DNA from 3 places in the Shewanella sp. 10N.286.52.E4 genome. Region 3 is predicted to be linked to each of the others. Evidence: predicted binding sites of a transcription regulator. Region 3 holds the regulator's gene; each other region holds the start of a gene.
What was found. Region 3 encodes sigma-54, which starts transcription at its own class of promoters, with help from an activator protein. Its sites were predicted from a motif close to GTTGGCACGNNNNTNGNNT; they were not measured.

Region 1 (3,217 bases), on a different contig from region 3:
ATGTGCTCTGATATCTGAATATAAACTCGATGCTTGATGGTCCATATAAATAGAGCCTGTCGATACCATCTGAGTTGCGGGTGCATCAGGATAAACAGGCGCATAAAATGGATCGTCAGGAATGGGCTTTTTTTGGGTTGAGCTACAAGCTGATAGCACAATAACTGATGCTATGACTAGATATGTTTTCATCATCCCTCTCCTAATCATCAAACGTTATAAGTTTTGCGTTACGTAAGACATCATCTGGTCAACAGCTGAAATCACTTTAGAGTTCATCTCATAAATTCGCTGACTTTGAATAAGGTTCACTAACTCTTCAGTCACGTTTACATTCGATGTCTCAAGCGCGCCTTGACGAATCGCCCCTAAACCGTCCAATGATGCTGTGCCTTGAATAGGCGTGCCGCTTGAACCCGTTTCGGTGTAAAGGTTTTGACCCACTGGATCTAACCCTGATGGATTAATGAAATCACTCATCGCCAATTGACCAACAACCGTACTTTCTGTCGCGCCAGATAATTTAACCGAGATTTCACCTTCTGAAGATACAGTTATTGAAGTGGCATCATCAGGAATAGTAATAGAGGGTTGTAAAACATACCCTGAACCTGGAGTCACGATTTGACCATTTTCATCAAGACTGAATTGGCCGTTACGCGTGTAAGCTGCTGTGCCATCCGGCATTTCAACTTCAAAAAAACCCGGACCTTCAATCATTAAGTCCAATGAGTTGTCAGTTGTTAGCATATTGCCCTGAGTGAACATTTTCTGCGTCGCGACAACTTTGGTACCTGCACCAATGTTTAAGCCATTAGGTAACTTAGTGTTATCAGCACTAATACCACCAGCCTGATTGACGGTTTGATAGAGTAAATCTTCGAATACTGCTCGGCTCTTTTTATAGCCAACGGTACTGGCATTGGCCACATTGTTAGAAATAACAGCAATATCGGTTTGTTGGGCATCAAGGCCTGTTTTACTGATCCATAAAGCGGGATGCATAATAATTACTCCTAACTAATTCTCATTAAAGACGAGGATGCGCGATCTAGATCTTCGGCATTTTTCATCATCTTCACTTGCATTTCGTATTGACGCTGAATATCAATTAACGCCACCATTTCCGATACAGCATTAACGTTACTTCCTTCAACTGCGCCGCTCTCAACGGTTACATTAGGATCATTCGGCGCATTTAAGCCCGATGTCAGCCTAAATAAACCATCTTCGCCACGCATCATTTCTGCATTATCTGGATTGACTAATTTAATTCGCGCCACTTCTTCAATCACATCTGCGGTAGCACCCTGTGGTCTTACAGAAATAATGCCATCAGGTGATATCTGAACTTTATCGATTGGTAAAGGCAGTACAATTGGCCCAGCTTCACCCATCACTGGATTACCGCGGCCATTGGTCAGTAAACCGGTACTGTCAAAACTTAGACTCCCAGAACGGGTATAAGCCTCACCACCTTCTTTACTTTGAACCGCAATCCAACCTTGATCTTTAATTGCAATGTCTAAATCTCGCCCTGTAGTTTTAATCGGGCCAGAATTAAAGTTGTGTCCGGGACTTTCTGTCATGGCAAACACACGTGTAGGTAGACCTTCACCAAATGCTTGCATAGAGCGAGCTTGAGCAAGATCAGCTTTAAAACCATCAGTATTGGCATTAGCTAAATTATTGGCACGAACAGCCAAAGCATTCATATTCTGCTTTGCCCCACTCATGGCAACATAAAGTAATTTGTCCATTTGCTGCTCCGTCAAACTTTTTACATAACAAAAGATATATACAGAACTAGCAATCAGTGTGCCAACACATGAAAGTAGAAATAATTAAAGCTAAGCTAATGAATTTGAGATGGAATAAAACGATTACCTGGTGAGGTACTAATAAGAAGGGGGTCAATTAAAATGGCAAAGAGTTGCCGTTGCGGCAACTCTTTGAAAATCTAAACTCTATGATTAATCAAAACCTTAATCGATAACTAGCGGATTTGTAGTATTGACTGATTCAAGGTGTTATTCACCTCAAGCGTACGAGAGTTAGCTTGGAAGTTACGTTGAGCTGAGATTAAGTCAACCAATTCTGTGGTCAAATCAACGTTAGACTGCTCAAGTGCTGATGAACGAATACTACCGAACGTGCCACTATTGGCTTCACCTGCCAAGGCTGCACCAGAATCTAAGCTCGCTTTCCAAGAGGTATTACCCACTTGAGTCAAACCTTGTTCATTAGCAAAACGCACTAGTGCAACACGCGCCAGTGGCTCAGTTGAACCATTACTGTAACTTGCAGTCACTAAGCCATCAGAACCGATACCCACATTGGTTAAACGACCTACTGTTGTACCGTCTTGGGTTAACTCAGTCACTTCAAAAGGTGAAGCATATTGTGTTGGGTTATTAAAACCAAGAGTTAATTTTTGAGTACCATCAGCACCAGGACCTAGAACATTTGCGCCATTGACACCCAGCTCGACCGTTTCAACAGTTGCGGGATCTGAACCTGTGTAAGCTCCGGCATCATTAAACTTCAATACTGACCCTTTCCAACCTGATGCATTTTCAGCAAGTGCCGTACCATCTGCAATACCATCGCCGGTAGTATCTACACCGTATGAACCACCATTTGCTTGATCAATATCGACCTGCTCGCCATCAACGGCATAAAAGGCAACCCAGTTACTCTCACCGGTATAAGCACCATCTGTTGGTTTGATGAAATAGGTTGTCATAATGTGCGACTCACCTAATGAATCATAAATAGTCACTGACGTTGAGTTATTAAACGTATCTGGATCGTTTGGATCAAAGTTAGCAGGATCTAATGCTGACTCACCTACATTTAAGTTCATTTGCAAACCAACATTACTGGTTTTTACAGGGCTACCAGCAGTATCTGGAATTTTAATCGGTACAGTACTCGATAAGCTCACCGAAGTAGAGTTACCATCGGCATCAACTGGGAAACCTTGTAAGAAGTTACCCGCTGAATCTGTCATGAAACTTTCAGAGTTCACTTTAAATGCACCAGCACGTGTAAATGAGTGATCTTGCGTACCCACTTCAGATGCCGTAACAAAGAAACCACCGCCACTGATAGCCATATCAAGTGAGTTACTGGTGAATTGTAAGCTACCTTGTTGAAACTGTTGTGCCACTTGAGTCGTGGTTGCACCACCACCCACTGCAGTTTTACTGTTTGA
Region 2 (3,217 bases), on a different contig from region 3:
CTATAAGTCGAAAATTTATAATAAAAAGGATACTGCTGGGTATGAATAACAAAGGAAACGGGGTGACTTTTATTGGTCCCGAAACTTCACTGGATGGGGAAATGACAGTAAAAGGGCCTGCTTTGATTGCTGGTCAAGTCAAAGGTGTTATTCGTTCAACAGACCAAGTTAAAATTGAAGTAGGTGGCGAAATTGACGGTGAGCTTTACTGTCAAGAATTACGAGTTTGTGGTGTGTTTAAAGGTTCTTTACACTGTAACAGTCTCGTCATCGTAAGCTCTGGTGTAGTTGAAGGTGATGTTTCAAGTCATAAAATGGAAATTTATGATGGTGGTCAATTCTTAGGTGCTAGAACTAAAGGCCCTGAGCAAGGCGTTTTACCTGAATTAGCGGCAGATGAACAACCTGTTGCTTCATATAACGCTCCATTTATCGAAGAGCCAGCATACGCCTCCCCAAAGGCTGAAGCGCCTATTGCAGAGGCGCCGATAGCACAGGCTGCAAAAGTGAGTAATGTTAACGTAATGGCTGAGCCGATTACGAATGTTGCTGTTGACGCTCCTCAAGTCAAAACTGAGATTAAACCAGAAGTTAAACCTGAACCAATTTCTGATATCAGAGACAACTTGCAAGCAGACATTCAAACGAATGAGCCTGTTTTAAAAGCAGAACCTAAAGCTGCTGCGCCGCAAGATCAACGTACTGCTGCAACATCAGCACCAGTACAAAGCAATGATGCTGAAGCTGCTTCAAAGCCAAAATCTAAACTTGAAATTAAGCCTCAGCCTAATCCTCAAGCGCAATTAGCAGCTAAAGCTGCGGCAGAAAAAGCGCAAGAGAAAAAGTCAGGTTCTACTAAGTTTGTTGTTGCTGGTGTTGTGTTAGCTGCTGCAGTAGGTGCAGTAGTTATGAAGCCTGAATTAGCAGAAGAATTAATGGCTCAATTCAATCAGCCTGCATCTCAAAATGAAGCATCTGTACCAGCAGTTAAAGATGTTGTCGTTGAAGAAGTTGTAGAAGCTGAAGACGTGTCAGAGCTTGATAATGTAGTTGATGCTGAAACCGCATTGGCTCAATTAGATGAAGCTGCACAATCTGAAGCCACGTCAGAGTTTGAAGCTGGCTTAGAAGAAGCGGCTGATGATCAGGAAGCATTATTAGCTGATTTAGGTACGAGCTTAGAGGCTGATATTGCAGCAGAAGCTGATGAAGTTATTGTGGCAGCTGAAGAAGCGACAGAAACTGATGCGGTAGATAAAACTCAAGTAGACAGTTTATTAGCTGATTTATTGGCTGAAGAACGTACAGAGTCAGTAGAAGCTGTTGATACTGTTGAAGACACTTCAACAGGTAATCTGTAACCTTTACAATCAGTCATTAGATTAACAGAATTAGATTGTTATATTTGACAGAAAAGAGTGAAATACCTAACGAAGGTATTTGATAAAAGGTCCTCAATTGAGGGCCTTTTTTTGTGCCATTGGGGCCAACTATATTTATACCGTCTCATCTTTTACCCACTTATATTTATTGCTTTATTATTCTATGGGTACTTTTATTAACGCTTTTATTTGCCGCTAGTCATTCGCCTTATTCTGGCTTTTAAAACTCCCACTAAACTCGTCAATTTAACCAAGTTTTAGTAAATCCATCGCACTCAATTCTCTGCGCTAATCTTGTGCGCACTGAAATGGAGCTGCACTTTGTTGGTGCGTTTTTGTCGTTATAAATATTATTGTTTTTATCATATCCCTTTAAAAACATGTACTTATAAGTTTGGCCTAATGATTGAATTGTAATTGGAAACAAATATATAACAATCACACTTTTGGAGGTCGAGATGAAACTCGTCAGCGCTATCATCAAGCCATTTAAATTAGATGATGTCCGAGAAGCAATTGCTGGAATGGGCATTGAAGGAATGACTGTAACTGAAGTAAAAGGTTTTGGTCGTCAAAAAGGGCACACTGAACTTTATCGTGGCGCAGAATATCAAGTTGATTTTCTTCCTAAAGTGAAATTAGAAATTGCCACTAAAGCAGAAAATTTAGAAGTATTACTTGAAGCAATTACTACAGCTGCCCATACCGGCAAGATTGGTGATGGCAAAATTTTCGTAACTGATCTTGAACAGGCAGTCCGTATCCGTACGGGTGAGCTTGATAACGAAGCACTATAAGGGGGCTGAAATGGAAGAGTTAGCAGCGTTAGGAACGACAGTCACTGAGTTACGTTTCGCATTAGATACGTTTTACTTTCTAATCTCAGGTGCATTAGTTATGTGGATGGCAGCTGGTTTTGCCATGCTTGAAGCAGGTTTAGTTCGCTCAAAAAATACCACAGAAATTTTAACTAAAAACGTATGTTTATATTCAATTGCGTGTGTGATGTACCTGTTAGTCGGTTACAACATCATGTATGTCGATAATGTTGAAGCGGGTTGGTTGCCATCATTTGGTTCGCTAATTGGTTCACAAGCAGATGGTGCTGACCATGCGCTTGAGTCTGACTTCTTTTTCCAAGTGGTATTCGTAGCAACAGCTATGTCAATCGTCTCTGGCGCAGTTGCTGAACGTATGAAGCTTTGGTCTTTCCTACTTTTCTCTGTGGTACTGACAGCCGTTATTTACCCAATTGAAGGTTACTGGACTTGGGGTGGCGGTTTCTTATCTGCTGCAGGTTTCGTTGACTTCGCTGGTAGTGGTATTGTTCATATGGCGGGTGCAGCTGCAGCTATTGCCGGTGTATTACTACTAGGAGCGCGTAAAGGTAAATACGGTGCAAACGGTTCAGTAAACCCAATTCCTGGTTCGAACTTGCCAATGGCAACCTTAGGTATGTTTATTCTATGGATGGGCTGGTTTGGATTTAATGGTGGTTCTCAGTTATTGGTTTCTGATGCAGAAAATGCTTCAGCAGTCGCTAAAATCTTCGTTAACACTAACTCAGCAGCAGCATTTGGCGCAGTGTCAGCGTTAATTGTTTGTAAGATTGTTTGGGGTAAAGCAGATTTAACCATGATATTAAATGGTGCATTAGCTGGTCTTGTTGCTATTACTGCTGACCCATTATCACCATCATTATTGATGGCAGCTGTTACAGGTATTGTCGCTGGTGGTGTTGTTATCTTCTCGATTGTTGGTTTTGACCGTATCAAAATTGATGACCCAGTCGGTGCGATTTCTGTTCACGGTGTATGTGGTTTCTTAGGCTTAAT
Region 3 (3,217 bases):
CAAACCCGCAAAAGTTTAACGACTGAGCAGCGCATCGAAGAGTTAGAGCACTTATTAGAAGAGTTTAATATTACTCACATTCGCGATAGCCAAGGTATGGCATTATCGGGTGGTGAACGTCGACGTGTTGAAATCGCACGCGCATTAGCGGCAAACCCTAAGTTCATTCTGCTAGATGAGCCCTTTGCTGGTGTCGACCCTATCTCTGTGATAGATATCAAGAAAATTATTCAACAACTAAAAAATCGTGGACTTGGAGTACTCATTACCGACCATAATGTTCGTGAAACGCTTGATGTATGTGAGCGCGCGTATATTGTTAGCCACGGTGATTTAATTGCAGAAGGCACGCCTGCTGAAATCTTAGACAATCAGCAAGTCAGGTCAGTATACTTAGGTGAGCAATTCAAGCTATAGTTAGCATTCTTTAGTGCACAATATGGCATGTCGCGACCAGTATCAGTCCCACTTTTTAGTGCAATGTTCTAGACTGAACTTAAGCCAAGGTTCAGCTTAAGCCTAGAAGCAGTTTAAAAAGGTGCTAGACCCACACAATTGTTAGTCGCGATGATGAAACTCAATTAGGGATAAGCGGTAAATGAAAGCCTCACTCCAACTCAAAATGGGTCAACACCTGACTATGACCCCACAGTTGCAACAAGCCATTCGCTTATTGCAACTTTCCTCATTGGAGCTACAGCAAGAAATTCAACAAGCACTTGACTCAAATCCACTCCTTGAGCTCGAAGATGAGTTTGCTAAAGCAAAAGAACCTGTAAAAGAAAACGCCCAGCAAACCGATACTGATTTTAGTGATAACAGCCAAGTGACTGTTGAAAAAGACACCTCAACCGTAGACACCACTGAATCGTTAACCAAAGAATCCATGCCAGACGAATTACCAATGGATACCACATGGGATGAAGTTTACACAGCATCACCAAGTTCAGGTTCTGGCGCAGTGGCTCGTGATGACGATATGCCTTTTCAGGGTGAAACCACAGAAGGCTTATATGAGCATTTAGAGTGGCAAAAAAATCTCACCCCTTTTTCTGAAAACGATCTGGTAATTGCTACGGCGATTATCGATGCCGTTGATGAACGTGGTTACTTAACCCAAACAACTGAAGACATATTGCAAGCTTTAGGCCTAGAAGATATTGAACTCGATGAAGTTGAAGCTGTACTCAAACGAGTACAGCATTTTGATCCTGTAGGCGTTGCAGCAAGAGATTTAAGCGAATGCTTGATGATTCAGCTGGGCCAATACCCTAGTGAAATACCTTGTATCGATAACGTTAAGCTACTGATTGCAGAACACCTAGACTTAATTGCAGGCCGCGACTTTAGATTATTAATGCGTAAAACCAAGCTTAAAGAAGATGATTTACGCGAAGCGATTCAATTTATTCAAACGCTTAACCCACGTCCAGGGTTACAGATCACTCCTATTAAAGATGAATATGTCATTCCAGATGTGACAGTGTTTAAAAAGAGTGGCCGTTGGGTCGTTGAGTTAAATCCAGATAACATGCCAAAAATTGGTGTGAATCAGCAATATGCAGCAATGGCAAAAGGCTCAGCAAACCAATCAGACAGCCAATTTATCCGTGGTCATTTGCAAGAAGCAAAATGGTTTATCAAAAGTATTGAAAGCCGCAATGAAACCTTATTAAAAGTGGCTAATTGTATTGTGCAATTTCAACAAGGCTTTTTTGAGTTTGGCGAAGAAGCAATGAAGCCAATGGTACTTAATGACATTGCTGAAGCCGTTGAAATGCATGAATCAACCATTTCGCGTGTCACGACACAAAAGTATATGCACACCCCTAGGGGACTTTTTGAACTAAAATATTTCTTTTCAAGCCATGTGAGTACTGATGATGGCGGAGAGTGTTCTTCTACTGCAATTCGCGCATTTATTAAAAAGCTTGTTGCGGCAGAAAACCAGCAAAAGCCACTTAGCGATAGTAAAATGGCGACGCTATTGGCAGAACAAGGGATCAATGTTGCTCGGCGTACGATCGCCAAATATCGTGAAGCAATGCTCATCCCTCCCTCAAACCAACGCAAAAGCCTATAAGCCTTTGTTATTGGAGGATGATATATGCAAATTAACCTGACTGGGCACCATGTGGAAATTACTCAATCTTTACGTGAGTATGTACAAACTAAGTTTTCAAAGCTTGAACGACACTTCGAACAGATCAATAATGTTCACGTTGTGCTCAATGTTCAAAAGCTGCAACAAATTGCAGAGGCAAAATTACACCTCAAAGGAGGTGAAGTTTTTGCGGTATCACAGAACGCTGATATGTATGTTGCAATTGACGCCCTGATCGACAAATTAGATCGTCAGGTAATTAAACACAAAGAGAAGTTAATTAAACACTAACGATGGAACTTCGCACCATTCTGCAGCCGGCGTGCACTACCTGCGCCACGCCGGGCAGTAAGAAAAAAGTACTGGAACTTATCAGCGATTTAATGGCTGCCCAGTACCCAACCCTATCTTCACAGGCTATTTTTGAAAGTTTAATAGCCCGTGAAAAAATGGGTAGTACAGGTATAGGAAATGGCATTGCGATTCCTCATGGTCGATTAACTGATATCGAAGAACCGATAGCAATTTTGATCAAGTGTGAAGAAGGCATTGAGTTTGATGCTATCGACAAGAAACCCGTGGATATATTATTTGCGCTGTTAGTTCCTTCTGATCAATGCCAACAGCATTTAAGTACGCTGTCGAGTATGGCTGAAAAACTGAGCGATAAATTAATCCTTAAGCGACTTCGAAAGAGTCATGACGCTACAGAACTTTATCAGGTTATAACTGCATGAAACTTGTCATCGTATCAGGACGATCAGGCTCAGGTAAATCAGTAGCACTAAGGGTATTAGAAGATTTAGGTTATTACTGTGTTGATAACCTACCTTTACCACTTATTGGTAGTTTACTTGAACAGCTCAAAGGCAATAACGACCTTGTCGCGATTAGCGTCGACGTTCGTAATATTGAAGAGCAAGGCAAAGTGCTAGAAGAGCAGATAGCCTTACTTTCTGACGATACGACCATCATTAGTCTATTTTTAAATTCTAATGATCAAGTGCTGTTAAAGCGCTACAGTGAAACCCGCCGTTTACACCCTCTGTCAAAAAACCAAATTTCACTGCAAGAAGCGATTCAATTAGAAGGCCGTTTACTCGAGCCTATCGC

Region 1: flgF (flagellar basal-body rod protein FlgF) is a predicted target of sigma-54. The motif match lies at 1,808-1,826, and genes of this name have one in related genera.
Region 2: AB4153_RS10020 (P-II family nitrogen regulator) is a predicted target of sigma-54. The motif match lies at 1,776-1,794, and genes of this name have one in related genera.

Annotation. Positions count from the first base shown of each region.
Region 1 is NZ_JBFRJJ010000028.1:118,345-121,561, forward strand. Features, by position in the region: gene flgH (flagellar basal body L-ring protein FlgH) at 1-192, opposite strand, end outside; gene flgG (flagellar basal-body rod protein FlgG) at 217-1,005, opposite strand; gene flgF (flagellar basal-body rod protein FlgF) at 1,017-1,760, opposite strand; gene flgE (flagellar hook protein FlgE) at 1,997-3,217, opposite strand, start outside.
Region 2 is NZ_JBFRJJ010000019.1:72,387-75,603, reverse strand. Features, by position in the region: gene AB4153_RS10025 (polymer-forming cytoskeletal protein) at 42-1,361, shown strand; gene AB4153_RS10020 (P-II family nitrogen regulator) at 1,841-2,179, shown strand; gene AB4153_RS10015 (ammonium transporter) at 2,190-3,217, shown strand, end outside.
Region 3 is NZ_JBFRJJ010000007.1:135,420-138,636, forward strand. Features, by position in the region: gene lptB (LPS export ABC transporter ATP-binding protein) at 1-417, shown strand, start outside; gene AB4153_RS04505 (RNA polymerase factor sigma-54) at 599-2,083, shown strand; gene hpf (ribosome hibernation promoting factor) at 2,108-2,395, shown strand; gene ptsN (PTS IIA-like nitrogen regulatory protein PtsN) at 2,398-2,841, shown strand; gene rapZ (RNase adapter RapZ) at 2,838-3,217, shown strand, end outside.